3 regions of the Marinobacter sp. EN3 genome follow, and region 1 is predicted to be linked to each of the others. Evidence: predicted binding sites of a transcription regulator. Region 1 holds the regulator's gene; each other region holds the start of a gene.
What was found. Region 1 encodes FliA, which starts transcription of late flagellar genes. Its sites were predicted from a motif close to CTAAAGTTTNNNNNNNNNNNGCCGNTAA; they were not measured.

Region 1 (5,966 bases):
AATATGGTCGCCTTCCTGCTCCGCCGACAGAGTCACGGTTCCAGCGCGAGGTTTGCCGGCCTTTTCCCGTACGTCCGGTGCCTCGACACCATGATCCACGGAATTTCTCACCAGGTGCACCAGGGGATCGGCCAGAGCTTCAACCAGGTTTTTATCCAGGTCGGTTTCCTCACCGTGCATGACCAGATTCACTTCTTTCTTCAGACTGCGGGCCAGGTCGCGCACCACTCTGGGGAAACGGCCGAAAACTTTCTTGATCGGCTGCATCCGTGTTTGCATGACGGCAGCCTGCAGATCCGTGGTCACCACATCGAGATTGGCCACTGCCTTGTGCATGTGTTCGTCTTCGCTTTCGGAACCCAGACGCTGCAGGCGGTTACGCACCAGCACCAGTTCGCCCACCATGTTCATGATGTCGTCCAGGCGCTTGGTATCAACCCGAACCGTGGTTTCGCCCGCTGGTGCGGCCTCACGGGCAGGTGCAGGCGCAGGGGCCGGCTTGGAAGCGGCCTTGCTCTCGGCTTTGGCTTCCGCTTTCTTTGGTTCCGGGGCTGGTTCGGCCTTGCTTGATGGAGCCGGCGCAGGCTTGGGCTCACCTGCGGCAGCCCCCGCGCTTGGGCCTGCACCCTTGCCATGCAGTTCGTCCAGCAGGTTCTCGAATTCGTCGTCGGAAATCAGATCGGCGTCACCGGATGATTTCTCCGAGCCACCGCTGGTGTCGATATCTGCCTTGGGCGCTTCATCTTCCGCAGGCGCGCCGGCAAACTGGCCCTTGCCGTGGAGTTGATCCAGCAGGGCCTCAAATTCATCGTCGGTAATCTCATCACTGTCTGAGCCGCCGGCGGATTCTGCCGGGGTGCTCACCTGCTCGTTGCCGACCGGTTTCTGGCCATCGGATTTTTCATCCGCCAACGCGTCCAGCAGCTGCTCGAACTCTTCGTCAGTGATATCGCCCTGATCCCCTTGCTGTCCGACATCCGCAGACGACGGCTCCTGTGCCGGGGTTGGTGCTTCCACCGCCGGTGCATCCTCGGACTCGGGTTTGGCGAGTGCATCCAGAGCTTCAATCAGTTCGTCCGGCGCGGGCGTCGGTTCTTCCCGGTTGCGGACTTCTTCGAACATGGCATTAACGTTGTCCAGCGCCTCCAGCACCACGTCCATCAGGTCCGGTGTTACCTTGCGCTTGTGATTCCGGAGAATATCAAACACGTTCTCCGCAGAGTGGCAGCAATTAACCAGTGCCTCCAGCTGAAGGAAGCCTGCGCCCCCTTTCACGGTATGGAAGCCACGGAAAATGGCGTTCAGCAGATCGCTGTCATCGGGATGCTGCTCCAGATCCACCAGCTGCTCCGACAACTTTTCGAGTATCTCGCCGGCTTCTACCAGGAAGTCCTGCAGGATCTCTTCATCAGCATCTAACGCCATGCGTCACCCTCTTTATTATCAGAATCCGAGACTGGACAGCAGATCGTCCACATCGTCCTGTCCCGAAACTACATCTTCCCGCTCATCGGCCTTGATCTGGGGCCCTACCCCTTTTTCGGCCGATTCTTCTTTTTCTTCAATCTGATGCACTGTGCCGGTCAGTTGATCAACGTGGCTGGCCATCACCACCAGACCAAGAAGGTTGTCTTCCACCTCTTTCACCAACGCGGTGACCTTCTGGATAACCTGACCGGTAAGATCCTGAAAATCCTGAGCCAGAAGGATTTCCGACAGGTTCTGGTACAGACTGTCGGAGTCTGTCGTCAGGCCAGCGAAGAACTTGTCGATGCGACCGTAAAGCTCCCGAAACTCCGCAGGCTCCATTTCACGACGGCGCAGACGCTGCCACTCATCCCGCAGGGAAACCGCTTCATCCCGCATGGCGTGAGCCACCGGCATGCTTTCCTCAACCAGATCCATGGTGCGGTTCGCCGCCTGGCTGGTCATCTGAACCACATAGGCCAGACGGTCAGAAGCGTCGCTCATCTTCGACAGCACTTCTTTCTGCTCGGCATTACGCGGGTCTATCTGGAAGTTCCGGATTGCCTCATGGAGGCTGCGGGTCAGTCGCCCCACTTCCCGATACAGACTCTGATCGCGAACCTCGCTCAGTTCATTGATCAGGGTCATCGCCTTGGCATAATTCCCGGCGTTTACATTCTCGGCCAGGTCGGAGGCCTGCTTTTGAAGCTTCTCCGCCACCTCCGGATCAAGGCCCTGATGGTTCTGTTTGGTATCACTCATGGCGAGCCATCCGACCTCTGGTTACTGGATTCGTTCGAAGATTTTCTCGATCTTTTCCTTCAGCACGGCTGCCGTGAAAGGCTTGACCACATACCCGTTCACCCCGGCCTGAGCCGCAGCCACGATCTGGTCCCGCTTAGCCTCTGCCGTTACCATCAGAACCGGCAGGTTCTTCAGGTTTTCATCAGCACGGACAGCCTTCAGAAGGTCAAAGCCCGACATGCCGGGCATGTTCCAGTCAGTCACCAGGAAGTCATACTTGCCGCTTCGGAGCATGGGCAACGCGGTGTTGCCATCGTCTGCTTCATCCGTATTGGTGAAGCCGAGATCTCGCAGCAGGTTTTTGATGATGCGTCGCATTGTGGAGAAGTCATCCACAATGAGAATTTTCATGTTCTTGTCCAATGGGACCTCCAGTCAGTAACACCCGGAATTCATTCAGCCTTTTGGAAGTCTAGCAGGCTGCTACCTTAAGCGCTTATTGTGTGGTGTTTGCGCACGTTGTAAAGCATCGTTTACCAAAAGCTACACAGCTTGCTGAGAGAGAAACACAGCACCTGGCCGATCAGTCGTTGTCACCATCCCGCCACTCGGCCAGCCGGCTGCGAAGTCGCAACGCCGCCTGGCTGTGAATCTGGCTTACCCGGCTCTCACTGACCCCTAGCACCGCACCGATTTCCTTGAGGTTGAGCTCTTCCTGGTAATACAGGCTCAATACCAGCTTTTCACGCTCAGGCAACTGCTCAATGGCGTCTGCGAGACTTCGCTGGAAAGCGCCTGAAGCAATACCGTCCAGCGGATTATCACTCGCTTCTGCTTCTTCTATCGGCAGCTCGCCGGATTCATTGAGCTCATCAAGACTAAAAAGTCTACCGCTGTTAGCGTCGGCGAGTGAGGCATGGTACTCGTCCAGACCAATGCCAAGCTCTTCAGCTACTTCGGCATCCTGGGCCTCGCGCCCGGTACGATCTTCCACCTGCTTGATAGCACTGGCGATTCGCCGGGCGTTGCGATGCACTGAGCGGGGCACCCAGTCGCCTTTGCGGATCTCATCCACCATGGCGCCGCGGATGCGAATCCCTGCGTAGGTTTCAAAGGTGGCACCTTTGCCGGAAGAATAGCGCTGCGCGGCCTCCAGCAGGCCAATCATACCGGCCTGCATAAGGTCTTCCAGCTGCACTGATGGCGGCAGCCGGGCCATGAGATGAAGGGCGATTTTCTTGACCAGCGGCGCATGCTCTTCAATCAGGGCTGAAGGGCTCCTGGCGCCGGCCTGATGGTAAATTCCCAGATGTTTCGCCAATGTCATGTATCCGGTTTTCTTGTAGGACTGGATTCAGATCAGACTTCGACGAGCCGCTCCACGAAGAATTCGAGATGCCCCCTGGGAGAGGACGGCAAAGGCCAACTGTCCACTTTTTCGGCCAGAGCCCGGATAGCCAGCGAGGCTTTCGCCCTCGGATAGGCATCCAATACCGCTTTCTGTCTTTGGACGGCTTTCTTGACGGCCTCGTCGTAAGGCACGATACCTACATATTGTAGTGCCACATCCAGAAAACGCTCGGTGACCCGGGTCAGTTTTTCAAACAGATGGCGGCCTTCCTGCTCATTGCGGACCTGGTTTGCCAGGATACGGAAGCGGTTGGTGCCATAATCCCGGTTCATCAGCTTGATCAACGCGTACGCATCGGTAATGGAAGTAGGTTCGTCGCAGACCACCAGCAGAAGTTCCTGCGAGGCCCTGAGGAAGCTGACCACCGATTCAGAAATACCTGCGGCGGTATCCACAATCAGAACGTCAATCTGGTCGCCCAGCTCACTGAAAGCGTTGATCAGGCCGGCATGTTCCATGGCGCTGAGCTGGGTCATACGCTGGGTGCCGGAGGAAGCCGGTACAATCTTGATACCACCAGGGCCATTCACCAGCACGTCTTTCAGATCACAATCGCCGCTGAGTACGTCTTGCAGATTTCGATTAGCGGTAATGCCGAGCAACACATCGATGTTGGCGAGCCCGAGATCCGCGTCCAGCAAGACAACCCGGCGCCCCTTCTGGGCCAGGGCGATACCGAGATTGACCGAAACATTGCTCTTGCCGACACCGCCCTTGCCGCCGGAAACCGCAATCACCTGAACCGGATGTGGTCTGCTCATACTGTTATCAGTCTCTTACTACGTTCTTGTACGGGCACGCGTGCCGGTGTTTTATTCTGGTCGCCAACGAGGCTCAGGCACCTTCGGCGACTGTCTGTGCGCTCTGCACGGCCTTAAGCCGTTCTACGCCCAGGCGCACTAACGGAATGGCCTCCGCCCTCTGGAGATCTTCCGGTATCTTCTGGCCATCGGTGTACCAGGCCACCGGTAAGCTGGTCTCCATAACGAACCCGAGCGCTTCGCCCAAGGTCAGGGCCTCATCAATCTTGGTCATGATGCAGCCTGCAAGGCTTGCCATCTTATAGCAATGCCACACGGATTTCATGATACGTGGCTGACTGGTGGCGGAGACCACCAGATGTGTACGGATATTGTGATCGCTGCGAGCCAACTCCGCCAGTTGTTCCTGGTAACCGCGGTCGGCACTGGTCAGGCCGGCAGTGTCAATCAGCACCAGGTGTCGATCCGATAACTCATCAAGAATGTCATCCAGGGAATGGCTCTCATCCACCACACGCACGGGCACATTCAGGATGCGGCCGAACACGAAGAGCTGCTCATGAGCGGCCACACGATAGCGGTCGGTGGTCACCAGTGCCAACGAATCCGGACCATGCTCAAGCACGTAGCGGGCCGCCAGCTTGCCAATGGTGGTGGTTTTGCCAGACCCGGTTGGCCCGACCAGGGCATAGATACCGCCGGCATCAAGCCAGTCTTCGCGACCGGTACGAACGCCGGTCGCCAGCATTTTCAGTGACTGCTTCCAGCCGTCCTCCAGACGCCCGGCCCGGTGCCGACGGGACAGAGAGCCGGCCAGCTCCGCGCCCAAACCGAACTCCTGCAGGCGCTCGGCCAATCGTTGCTGAACTGCGCTGTTGCCGGTCGGCGTGGCAGTTGCAGCCTTACCACTGACCAGATCACGCAGAGAGCTGATTTCGGCACGCATACTGGCCAGTTCATCGGCATAGCCACCGGCGCCGGATTCGCTACCCGCAAACGGCTTTGCCAGCGCTTCATCACTGGGACGTGACGCCGGAAAATCGGCAGTCTCGAAAGACAAGGACGACGCCACGCCACCTGAGGCGCCACTTCCTGCGCGCTTTTCCCGAACCTCACGAATGCGACTGCGGGACCGGTTCAGCTCCTCTTCCAGCCGACGATGCTGCTCGGCCTGCATCTCTGCCAGCCGGGAGCCGTTGGTGGCTTCAACCGCCCTATCGCCAAGACGCTGACGCGCCATGTTTTCGTCGTAGTCGAGTGCCGTCACGATCTCAACACCACCATCAACCCGGCGGTTAGACAGAATAACGGCATCCGGCCCCATTTCGTGGCTTACCTGCTTCAGGGCCTCAGCCATGGACTGCGCAAAAAACCGTTTTACTTTCATGCTGTTTCATCCTCCCACCGGCAAGCACTCTGGCTCCCCGCGATGCTCCGTCGGTTTATTGACCCACAGAAGCGACTATCGTGATCTGTTTGTTATCCGGGATTTCCTGGTAAGAGAGCACATGCAAACGCTCTACCCCGTAGCTGGCAAACTTCGCCAGTACTGGCCGCAAGGGCCCCGAAACCAGCAGGATGGC
Region 2 (5,966 bases), on a different contig from region 1:
TTGGCCGTGTTGCCACCCGGGAAGGACAGCAGCCCGAAGGGTTCATATACCTTCTGCATCAACTCCATGCCGTCGTCGTGGTAGAACCAGGCATACATCTCCGGCGCAATCATGCCGAAGGGTATGGTGGTGAAGTACATGGCGTTGGGAATGGTGCCCTTGTAGTAATAAGAGGCGGTGTGGCCCATGTCGTACTGGCCGTTACGGACCAGATCGAAAATACCGAAAGGGGCCTTGTGCTTGTTGGAGGAATCAATCCGGATCTTCAGCCGACCGCCGGACATTTCCTCAGCCATGGCCGCCATGTTTCGGGGCGCATCCCCCAGCAGGCCGGAATTTGGCCCCCAGGTTTCCGCGAGACGCAGGGTAAAGGTTTCTTCAGAGACCGCGAAAGGGCTGGCCAGCAGGCCAAGAGTGCTGACCGCCGCCAGCAGGGTTTTACGCAGGGACATAGTGTTGGCTTCCATTGTTATCAGTTTTTGATTCAAATATGCCTGAATGATCCATCATAACGACGAAAGCCGACCGCGCCAATGTGGCGGGCCGGCTTTCTTATGAGGGTAATCAGACCTTGAACTGGCCAACCAGCTCGCGCAGATTCTCTCCCAACCGGGCCAGTTCGTGGCTGGCCTCATTGGTCTGGGTCACGCCGGTGTCGCTGCGCTGGGCCGCGTCGACAATCCGCACCACGTTCTGGTTGATCTCTTCCGCCACCTGGCTCTGCTGTTCAGCGGCGGTCGCAATCTGAGTCACCTGATCGTGGATCTGGGTCACTGACGTCACGATGGTGTTCAGTGCACTGGTGGCATGATTGATGCGTTCAACCGTCGCCTCCGAGCTCTTGCGGGAGTTGTTCATACGTTCCACCGAAGCCTTGGACTCCGCCACAAAGCCATCAATCATTTCCCGGATCTGATCAGCCGATTCCGCTGACCGCTTGGCCAGCTGGCGCACTTCGTCGGCAACCACCGAGAAACCGCGACCGTGCTCGCCGGCCCGGGCTGCCTCAATGGCAGCGTTCAGGGCCAGCAGGTTGGTCTGCTCAGTAACCGCGTGAATCACATCCAGCACCTGCTGAATATCGTTCGACTTCTCGGCCAGGGCATTGATGCTGCGAGCGGTGTCTTCCATTTCCTGGGACAGCTGATTGACCGCCCCCTGAGCGCTATTAATGGTCTCGCCACCCTCTTTGGCCATGCGGTCCGCATCGGAAGCTGCGCCTTCCACCTCATTGGCATTGCCGGAGATTTGCTGAATCGTTGCCGCCATTTCGTTGATGGCCGAAGCAATCTGGTCGGTTTCCGAACCCTGCTCCTGAACCGACTGGCGGGTTTCATTCGCCACCCGGCTGAGTTCTTCAGCCGCCGAAGCCACCTGGTCGGTGGTAGAGCCGACCTCACGGATGGTGTCCTGAATCTTGATGACGAAGTGGTTGAAGCGGCGGCCCAGAACGGCCAGCTCATCTTTACCATCTTCCGGCAGGCGCTGGCGCAGGTCGCCCTCACCGTCGGCAATCTCCCGCATCATGTCGCTGACCTTGTTCAGCGGCGCAGTCACGGTGCGGCCAATGACCAACCCGATTACCAACGAAATCACCACCACCACAATGGTCAGCAGTAAAATGAAGCCCATAGCAGACGTCATGGTTGCATCGATTTCTTGCCGGGCAGCGGCCACCGCTCTCTGAACATCGGTTACATACACGCCGGAACCTATCATCCAGTCCCAGCCCGGAATGATAGTGGAGTAGGAGACTTTCGGTTCCACCTGGCCGGTAGCAGGGTTGGTCCACTCATAAGGCATGAAGCCATCGTCACCTGTCGCGTCAAACAACCCGCGAACCAGCTTTTGGGTGTTCGGATTGGTAGTCGGGCCTTCCTTGGAGGGGTCCGGTGCATAGGCGAGATTGAACAGACTGCGATCGTAGGCGAAGACATAGTTGTTCTGACCGAACTTGATTGACCGCAACCGCTCTCGCGCCTCTTCCTGCGCCTCCTGCTCCGAAAAACCGGGAGTGGACTTGGCCTCAAGCACCACGGATTTCGCGGTTTCAACCAGATTTTTCAAACCTTCCTTGCGCGCTTCCAACAGTTCCTGCTCGAGGCGTTGCAACTCTGCCTCTCCATTGGCCCGGATCTGGTTCGCCGTAATCCATGCAACTGTTCCAGCCGTAATCAGTACAGGCACCAATACACCAATCAGAAGCCGTGTTCTGATGGTCAGGTTGCTCATGAAGGTCATGGTCTTCGCTCCGGGGTCATTTCTTGTAATCCTTTGATTATGCACAAACGCAACCCGCACTCCGTTGCAGTTTGTTAAAAGCTGTATACCAAACGCAGGTCAGGAACAGGTTTTTATGTAAACAAGCCCGTCATATCAGTGTCATACGTCTAAATACGTATCGGCCGTCATGTAAACGACTTGAGGCTGTGTCAGACTAAGGTCTGAACATTCAGCTCATGAGCAAGCATGCATGAAACGGCTTTTTCTTATCCGCCACGCCAAATCGAGCTGGAACGACGACAGCCTCTGCGACCAGGAACGCCCACTGAATGACAGAGGCCAAAGCCAGCTTGCGCCGCTCGCGCGGGCAATGAAATGCCTGGGCGCGCTGTCCGGTGCCATTTATGCAAGCCCCGCTGTGCGAGCCCAGCAAACGCTGGCAGGTGCACTCAGCGTCAACGACCAGCCGGCCCATGTCCGCACCGAAAACGAGCTTTACACCTTCGACTTCCGGCGTCTATTACGCTGGCTGCAGAATCTGGATAACGCTCAGAACCGCATCACCCTCATCGGCCACAACCCGGCATTACTCGAACTGGCCGCCTTTCTGGTACCCCAGGCTCCGTTCGAATTGCCAACCGCCAGTATCCTGGAGATCCGGCTGCCGGTAAGGCACTGGAAGAAAGTGGACAAAAACAAGGGTGCACTGGAAACCTTCCTGACGCCTCGTGATTTCAGTTACAACGAATTCCGGCGCAAGAACCGAAAAGCCAGTCCCGACGCCACTGATCTGGACCAGAACACGCTCCCGGAGGTTTTACAGCAGCTGAACAACCAGTTGGAACTTCTGACCCCTGGGGTGATGCTGGGGCTGGATGACGAATTCCTGCACCAATACCGCATTGCCCTTCGCCGCAGTCGGGCCATTGCCGAACCCCTGGCCGAGATTACCGGCGATCGCCAACTACAGGAGCATATCCGAGAACTGAAGCGACATGCCCGGGCCACCAGCGCCCTGCGGGATCTGCACGTATTTCTTCAGGATATCCCCGAGCTGTGCCACGACAACCCACAACTCTGCACCACGCTGACCGACTGGGCGCGGCTCAGGGCATCTAAAGCACAGCGCAAACTGGCCAAACGCCTTGGCCAGAAACGCTACCAGCAAAGCCTGTCGCGCTGGCAAGACTATATTGAGTCCAAATCTTTTCATAAGCTGGCTGCAAACCTGCGGAAAAAAGACATCCAGGCCGCGACAAACCGCCGCCTGAAGCAGTTCAACCGAAAAACCGCAGAACTGCTGCACACCGCTCCGGATGAAGCCCTGCACCAGCTGCGCAAGAACCTCAAGCGTATCCGCTATCTTCTGGAACTGGATGCCCGGTACAGCAAGCCATTCCGGAAAGAGCTACGCCAGCGACAGGATCTGTACGGCCGTTTCCAGGATCTGCATGTCCAGATCGAGCTGACCCGACGATTCCTCGCCGACCATCCGGAGTGCGACGGGGTGTCACTGACTGGCAAACTTGAGCAAGAGAAAGCCAATACCCGCAGGCAAATACTGGCTATGGGTGGACTGAACGTCTGAGGCCTCAAGAAGAAGGTTCGGGCCGAGCTTGGCCACCCGGACCTGTTCCGGATTCAGGCCCAGGTCTTCCAGGGTCTCATGGATGTCGTCCAGTGCATCGTCTTTCGGTGCCGCCAGCAACAGCTCCCGAACTGACTCCAGAACCATCTTCACCGGCACCGTCATAAAGTAGACCGAAATCACCAGCATCATTACCGGGTCGGCATACACGGCCAGCTCCGCCCAATGACTGCGTTCCAGCAGCCAGGCCGCGCCAAAACCAATCATTACGGCAGCGCTTAGGGCACTGTCCATCAGCCACTGGCGCTGTTCCGCCTGCACCAGCCCCGAACCATTGCGCAGACTTGACCACCGTAGATACGCCCAGACCGCCAGACACCCCACCACGTTCACCGCACCAAAGATCATTGCCATGTCCGCCGCCACGGCACGGCCGCCCTGAAGCAGCGACACCACCGCCGATACCAGCGACAAGATACACACCACTGCAATCACCAGACCTTTCACGGCGATCACTAGCGGCTCCACGGCCCCCATCCCGAATGGGTAATCGTCATTGGCCGGCCGGCGAACCAGGCGGGCGGCATAGAGTGACAGGAGCGACAACCCGAGGCTGATCAGGGAATAGGCACCATCGAAGATAATAACCAGGGAATCGACCCAAAGACCCCAGGTAATACCGGCGAGCGCAAACAGGCCCGCGCCCACCGCTGATAATGTCAGCGCCAGGTTTTCCCGCGCCAGAGAAGTAAACATTTTGACCTCCTGAGAATTGCTGCCATATTAGCGGCATCATTCAACAGGTGTGAGTCGCTGAGCGACGGAAAATCCGTCGCAAAGAGCAAACCATGAAAACGTCACAGATCAAGACCTTCCTCTCGGTTGTGCGCAACGGCAGCGTGGCCGCGGCGGCCCGGGAACTGAACCGCAGCCGCACCACCGTCAGTACCGTGCTGGCGTCCCTGGAGGATGAACTGGGGGTGGAGCTGTTTGAACGCAGCGGCAATCAACTGCACCTGACGGCCATCGGCCAGTCCATCCTGACCGACTGCCGGCGATTCGACCAGGTTGCCAGCCAGATCAGGGCTCGCTGCCAGCACCACCTGAGTGGTGCCGAATCGGTCCTGCGCATTGCCCGGGACGATGCCATTCCGGAAGATATCTGGCGGGACATTCTGCGCCGGCTGAAACAACGCTTCCCCCAGACCAGCCTGTCGGTTTACCTTGCCTCGCCCCGGGAACTGGCGCCGCTGGTTCGCAACCAGTCCGTGGATGTGGCCTATGGCCTGATGCCGGAATTGCTGAACGAAGGTTATCAATGGTTTCGGGAACTGGCTGATGTGCGCATGCTCACCGTGGCAGCGCCGGATCACCCCCTGAGTCAGCTGAAACGGGTCACTCAGGACGACCTGGTCAGCCACACGGAAATCACCCTGGCCTACATGCTCGACGCCCAACTGGTGGCCGAATCCCCGGAAACCGCCAACTACCTCGCCTTTACCCAATACGAACTGATGCGGGATGCGGTGATCGATGGCGCTGGCTGGGCGGATTTACCCTTACCCCTGATTGCTGAGGCATTGCGCAAGGAACAGCTGAAAACCATCCACCACCGCAGCGCCCGCTGGTGGAAAGTGTTCAGTGCGCTGGAGTCAGAGCAGGCGCAAGGAGGCGCCGTGGTGGGCTGGCTCGCCAACGAACTGGAAGCCTATCTGGAAACCCTGGCCTGACCGGGAGACTGAGGTCCTTCCGGACTCTCCGGACGGACATCCGCAGGCGCATGGTCATCACATTTCCGGCAATCCAGCTTAACCCCCAACATGGATTGCCGGCCTTCCACCGTGACAACCCAGGGCGGATCATGGCGCACGTGCTGGTTATGGCCACACGCCAGCTGCGCTACCCAGTGGTTTTCCCCGTCTTTGTGATAGCCGCTGATGGGTTGTTTCATGCCGAAGCCTCTCTGTTCGATCGGCCCACCCAGGCCGACCACGAGTATATTGCCAACGCCACCCAGATCATCACAAAGCTCACCAGTTTGGCGGTGCTAAGCGGCTCATGGAAGATATACAGCGCGATCAGAAACTGGATCGTGGGGTTGATGTACATAAGAAAGCCCACGGTAGACAGCTTCAAACGGCGCGCAGCCCCGGCA
Region 3 (5,966 bases), on a different contig from region 1:
ACGGTTGAAGGTAAGGTTTGCGTGGTCACCGGAGCAACTTCGGGTATTGGCCTGGCAACGGCAGAGAAACTGGCAGAGGCCGGTGCCATTCTGGTCATTGGTGCGCGTACCAAGGAAACTCTGGATGAAGTGGCGGCCAGTCTGGAGGCCAAGGGTGGCAACGTGCATGCGTACCAGTGCGACTTTTCGGACATGGACGACTGCGACCGCTTTGTGAAGACGGTGCTCGACAATCACGGCCACGTGGATGTACTGGTGAATAACGCGGGTCGCTCCATCCGCCGCTCGCTGGCGTTGTCTTTTGACCGGTTCCACGATTTTGAGCGGACCATGCAGCTGAACTACTTTGGCTCCGTTCGGCTGATCATGGGCTTTGCGCCAGCCATGCTGGAGCGTCGCCGCGGGCACGTGGTGAATATTTCTTCCATCGGGGTACTTACCAACGCTCCGCGTTTCTCGGCCTATGTCGCCTCGAAATCCGCACTGGACGCGTTCAGCCGCTGTGCCGCTGCGGAATGGTCGGATCGCAACGTGACCTTCACCACCATCAACATGCCGCTGGTGAAAACGCCGATGATCGCGCCCACCAAGATCTACGATTCCGTGCCGACGCTGACACCGGATGAAGCCGCGCAGATGGTGGCGGATGCGATTGTGTACCGGCCCAAGCGCATTGCCACCCGTCTTGGCGTGTTCGCGCAGGTTCTGCATGCGCTGGCACCGAAGATGGGTGAGATCATTATGAACACTGGCTACCGGATGTTCCCGGATTCTCCAGCAGCCGCTGGCAGCAAGTCCGGCGAAAAGCCGAAAGTCTCTACCGAGCAGGTAGCCTTTGCGGCGATTATGCGGGGGATATACTGGTAATCGTCGTTATAAGCCAAAAAAACCCGCCTCGGCGGGTTTTTTCGTTTCAGGTTGGAGATTTCATTCCTGGGGTTCTTCTGCAATTTCGATTGGCGGCGGCGGAAACCCGCCCAGTTCACGCCAGCGATTGACGATGCCGCAGAACAGGTCTGCTGTCTTTTCCGCGTCGTAGGCCGCCGAGTGGGCTTCCTTGTTGCTGAAGGGAATGCCCGCCAGTTTACAGGCCTGGGCCAGCACGGTGTGGCCGTAGGCGAGGCCCGCCAGGGTAGCGGTATCAAATGTCGAGAATGGATGGAACGGGTTGCGTTTGATATCGGCCCGCAGCGCTGCCGCGAAAACGAAATTATGGTCAAACGTGGCATTGTGGCCCACCAGTACCGCTCGCTTGCAGTCGTGTTCTTTTACCGCCTTGCGGATGGGAGAAAAAATCTCGCTCAGGCCTTCCCGTTCCGGTACCGCCTCCCGCTCCGGATTCCAGGGATCGATACCGGTGAAATCCAGGGCCGACTGCTCCAGATTGGCGCCTTCGAACGGGTCGATCTGCTGCACGTGGGTTTCGCCCCGGCGCAGCCAGCCATCCTCATCCATGGTCAGCATTACGGCAGCGATTTCCAGCAGAGCATCACGTTCCGGGTTGAAGCCGGCGGTTTCCACGTCGACCACCACCGGCAGAAAGCCGCGAAAGCGCTGGGACATGGGGTGGGGCTGTTTGTTTTCGTCTGACACTCGAACTCCGATGTTCGTGGTAGTGAATGAATAGGGTTTACGCCAGGCGCCAGTTAACGGTTTCGCCAGCCTTCAACGGAACAATTCCGCCGCCGGCCAGAGGCAGGTTCTCCGGCATGGTCCAGGGTTCCCGCACCAGCGTCACGGTGTCGGTGTTCCGGGGCAGGCCATAGAAATCGGCGCCGTTGAAGCTGGCAAAGGCTTCCAGCTTGTCCAGAATGCCCAGTTCCTCGAAGATATCGGCATACAGGCCGATGGCGCCGTAGGCGGAGTAACAGCCAGCACAGCCGCAGGCGGCTTCCTTCTTGTCTTTCGCGTGTGGGGCAGAATCCGTGCCCAGGAAGAAGCGGGGATCGCCGCTGGCCACGACCTCTCTTAGCGCTTCCTGATGCTTGTTGCGCTTGAGGATGGGCAGGCAGTAAAGGTGTGGGCGAATACCGCCGACCAGCATGTGATTGCGGTTATACATCAGATGCTGCGGTGTGAGAGTTGCCCCTAGGTTATTGCCCTGATGGTTACGGACAAACTCGGCCGAATCGGCAGTGGTGATATGCTCAAGAACCACCCGGAGCGACGGGAACGCAGTCAGCGTGGGCGCCAGAACCCGCTCCAGAAACACCTTTTCCCGATCGAAAATATCGATGTCGCTGTCGGTCACCTCGCCGTGTACCAGCAACAGCATGCCGCAATCCGCCATCGCCTCCAGCACCGGGTAGATATTGCGAATGTCCGTTACGCCGGAGGCAGAGTTGGTGGTGGCGCCAGCCGGGTACAGTTTCGCTGCCACTACGCCGGCGGCTTTGGCTTCACGAATGGTCTCGGCAGTGGTGCTCTCGGTCAGATACAGGGTCATCAGGGGCTGGAAGTCCGTTCCCCGGGCCGCGGCCAGAATGCGATCCCTGTACGCCATGGCTGCGCTGGCATCGGTTACCGGCGGCACCAGGTTAGGCATGATGATAGCGCGGCCGAAGCAGGCGGCGGTGGCGGGCACCACATCGTTCAGAATGTCGCCGTCGCGCACGTGCAGGTGCCAGTCGTCCGGGCGTGTGATGGTTATCTGTCGGGTCATGAGAAGGTATCCGAAAGCGAGCGCAAAATTTCGCGGATTATATCAGAAGCGAAAAGCAGATGTTTTTAACCTGATCGTAAGTTATCCGGCTCAAGTTCCCGGTCGGGTCGCCGTTAACCGGTTAGTTCACTGGTTTAAAGGCTCCACGGGGCATTCCTATGGTTTCACCCAATTGGTTCTTCAGGCAGAGCAGATTGCTGAAATTGCTGGCGACGGCAGGGTTGATGTCATTGCCCTCTGCGCCTGTGCTGTCATCCAGTTATGGTGCCGGTATTGAAAACAGCCAGTGGTATCTCTCCGAGTCGGTCTTTGAGTGTTCCCTTGTCCATGAGGTTCCTGGCTTTGGCCGCGCCGTGCTCAGGCACCGGGCAGGGGAAGACCTGCGTTTCTATCTCGAATCGGATCTGAGTGTGATGCGCCCCGGCCAGGGCCAGTTAGTGGTTGAAGCGCCGCCCTGGCGGCCAGGAGTTCCACCGAGCCCCATTGGTGCTGTGCAGGTAACGGATAGTCCGCGCTCGGTGAACCTGGGGAATCGGGAAGCGGTGTTGATTGCCCAGGGGTTGTCCCGAGGTATGCAGCCGACAGTAACCCGAGCCGCGGTATACAGCGGCCAGCCCGTGCGGGTGCAGTTGTCGAATGTGAATTTTTCCGGCCCGTACGCCGGCTATCGTGAATGCGTTGCCAGTCTGCTGCCGGTTAACTTCGACCAGGTTCGGCGCAGCCGGGTTCCGTTTGCCAGCGGGAGTACCAGCCTGTCACAGGCAGACATGAACTTGCTCGACAATATTGTGACCTACGTGATGGCCGACAGCACGGTAGAAAGAATCTTCGTGGACGGCCATTCCGACAGTATTGGTAGCCGGATTGATAACCGCGCGCTGTCGGAGGAAAGAGCCAACGTGGTGGCCGAGTATCTCAAATCCAGGGGAATCGATGAGACTATGCTGACGGTCCGGGCCCACGGTGATCAGTATCCGGTTTCCCGCCGGCCGGCTGATAACCGCCGCACCACCATTCGTTTGCAACGCCAGGGTGAGCGCCCGGAACTGCTGCAGGCTAACGGTATGGGGAGCGAGTTTTCGGGATAGCCGGAACACGCCATCCCGAGTTTCAATATACTGCGTTCAGGACTTCCAGGTGCGCGGCCACACCCTCTGCCAGGGCTTTCAGGTGATACCCGCCTTCCAGCGTGGAGATGATGCGATCGTTGGAGTGGTCATGGGCGACACTCACCAGCATTTCCGTTAACCATCGATAATCCTCGGTTTCCAGATTCAGCTCCGCCATGGGGTCCAGCCGATGCCCGTCAAAGCCTGCCGAGATCAACACCAGTTGCGGACGAAAATCCTGCAGTTTCTTGAGCCAGGCGGCTTCAACCGTCTTGCGGTACTCAGCCGCTGAACAGTCGGCTGCAATCGGCGCATTGACAATATTGTCGGCCTGCCGGTGCACATGGGAATGCGGATAAAACGGATGCTGAAAGCTGGAACACATCAGTATGCGTTCATCACCACTGACAATATCTACCGTGCCGTTACCCTGATGCACATCGAAATCGACAATGGCCACCCGCTCAAGGTGATGGAAGGTGAGCGCCCGCATCGCCGCCAGGGCGATATTGTTATAGAAACAGAACCCCATCGACTTGGCACGTTCGGCGTGGTGTCCCGGTGGCCGGGCGCAGACAAAAGCGTTGGTTACCTGGCTGCTCATCACCATATCGACAGCCTGCACATTGCCCCCCGCGGCCAGCTTCGCCGCTCTCAGGGTGTCCGGCATCATCGCGGTGTCCGGGTCGGTGAACACCCGGCCCCGGGTTGGCTGCATCAGGTCCAGCTGGTGCAGATAGCTTTCCGGATGCACGGTCAGCAGTTGGTCCCGGGTGATTTCTTCCGGACGAACCCAGTCCAGTTCCTGTTGTAGGTTGGTATCCGCGAGGTAGGCGAGAATGCTTGAAAGACGCTCAGGGCTTTCCGGGTGCTCCGGGCCCATGTTGTGTTTCTTGCAGTCGTCGTGGGAAAAAAATGCCGTGGTCATGGGTAATGCCTGAACCTGAGTATGCTTATTATCGCTTTCATGTTATCAGGGATAACCGAAGCCTGTCGTATTTCTTTGGTCTAATAACTCGTTAGTCGATTTACATCATGAAATCGCCACCTAAGATAAGGTATACACTGATAAGCAAGCCGTTTTATTGAAGTTTGTACATTCCTGTCGCGCACACCACTGGGAGAGCCGCGTTGAGTACCCGCTATCTGGAAAGCCTGTTCAATCCTGAATCCATTGCCGTTATTGGCGCCTCGGAACGCGCTGACAACCTCGGGGGTATGGTGTTGCGGAACCTGCTGGGCGGCGGCTATCCGGGCCGGCTCGTGGTGGTCAACCAGAGCGACTACGAAAACGTGCACGGGGTGCCCTGTGTGCGCAAAGTGTCCAAACTGGATTTCAGTCCGGACCTGGCGATCATCTGTACCCCGCCGGACACGGTGCCGAAAATGATCCGCAAGCTGGGTGAATGTGGCGTGCGTACCGCCATTGTAATGACCGGGGGCATGTCCCGGACTCACAGTAAAACCGGCCAGCCATTGATGTATTCAGTACGCGATGCCGCCCGGGAGACCGGCATCCGCGTACTGGGCCCCAACACTATCGGTTTGATGGTGCCGGCGCGGCATCTGAACGCCACCTATGCCCATATGGGGGCCATTCCCGGCCGGGTGGCCTTCGTGGGGCAGTCCGGCACCATTGCCAGTTCGGTGCTGGACTGGGCCTTTGCCAGGGGGGTGGGATTCTCCTACTTCCTGACCCTGGGTGATGGTATGGACATCGATCACGACGACCTGATCGATTATCTGGCCCAGGACACCCAGACCCGAGCCATTCTGCTGCACATTGAAAACATCCCCAACCCCAGGCGCTTCATGTCGGCAGTCCGGGTGGCCTCCCGGACCAAGCCCGTGATTGCGGTGAAATCCGGACGGGTGCCCGAATCCGAGTGGTTTACCCATGCCTTGCCCGCTGGTATCAAACGCAGTGACCCGGTCTACGATGCCATGCTTCAGCGCGCCGGTGTGTTGAGGGTGGACGGGCTTGGCCAGATGTTTGATGCCCTGGAAACCCTGACCCGGATGCGCCCGCTGCGTCGGGAATCCCTGGCCATCATGGCCAACGGCGTGGGCCCCGGCGTATTGGCGGTGGATCGGCTGGCGGATCTCGGCGGTGAACTGGCGGAGCTGTCGGAAGATACGGTCAGGGAGCTGGGAGAACTGCTGCCGCCGTACTGGACCCGCAAGAACCCCATTGA

Region 2: Q675_RS23720 (methyl-accepting chemotaxis protein) is a predicted target of FliA. The motif match lies at 2,399-2,426, and genes of this name have one in related genera.
Region 3: Q675_RS26265 (flagellar protein MotY) is a predicted target of FliA. The motif match lies at 2,752-2,779, and genes of this name have one in related genera.

What each region holds. Positions count from the first base shown of each region.
Region 1 is NZ_AXCC01000001.1:637,340-643,305, forward strand. Features, by position in the region: gene Q675_RS22515 (chemotaxis protein CheA) at 1-1,425, opposite strand, end outside; gene Q675_RS22520 (protein phosphatase CheZ) at 1,444-2,229, opposite strand; gene cheY (chemotaxis response regulator CheY) at 2,251-2,634, opposite strand; gene Q675_RS22530 (RNA polymerase sigma factor FliA) at 2,795-3,538, opposite strand; gene Q675_RS22535 (MinD/ParA family protein) at 3,571-4,383, opposite strand; gene flhF (flagellar biosynthesis protein FlhF) at 4,457-5,770, opposite strand; gene flhA (flagellar biosynthesis protein FlhA) at 5,826-5,966, opposite strand, start outside.
Region 2 is NZ_AXCC01000011.1:63,130-69,095, reverse strand. Features, by position in the region: gene Q675_RS23725 (TRAP transporter substrate-binding protein) at 1-452, opposite strand, end outside; gene Q675_RS23720 (methyl-accepting chemotaxis protein) at 565-2,241, opposite strand; gene Q675_RS23715 (CHAD domain-containing protein) at 2,474-3,811, shown strand; gene Q675_RS23710 (cation diffusion facilitator family transporter) at 3,734-4,567, opposite strand; gene Q675_RS23705 (LysR family transcriptional regulator) at 4,660-5,541, shown strand; gene Q675_RS0119060 (DUF3565 domain-containing protein) at 5,520-5,762, opposite strand; gene rarD (EamA family transporter RarD) at 5,759-5,966, opposite strand, start outside.
Region 3 is NZ_AXCC01000020.1:73,674-79,639, forward strand. Features, by position in the region: gene Q675_RS26250 (SDR family oxidoreductase) at 1-867, shown strand, start outside; gene rnt (ribonuclease T) at 928-1,593, opposite strand; gene pyrC (dihydroorotase) at 1,631-2,662, opposite strand; gene Q675_RS26265 (flagellar protein MotY) at 2,821-3,750, shown strand; gene Q675_RS26270 (histone deacetylase family protein) at 3,773-4,699, opposite strand; gene Q675_RS26275 (GNAT family N-acetyltransferase) at 4,903-5,966, shown strand, end outside.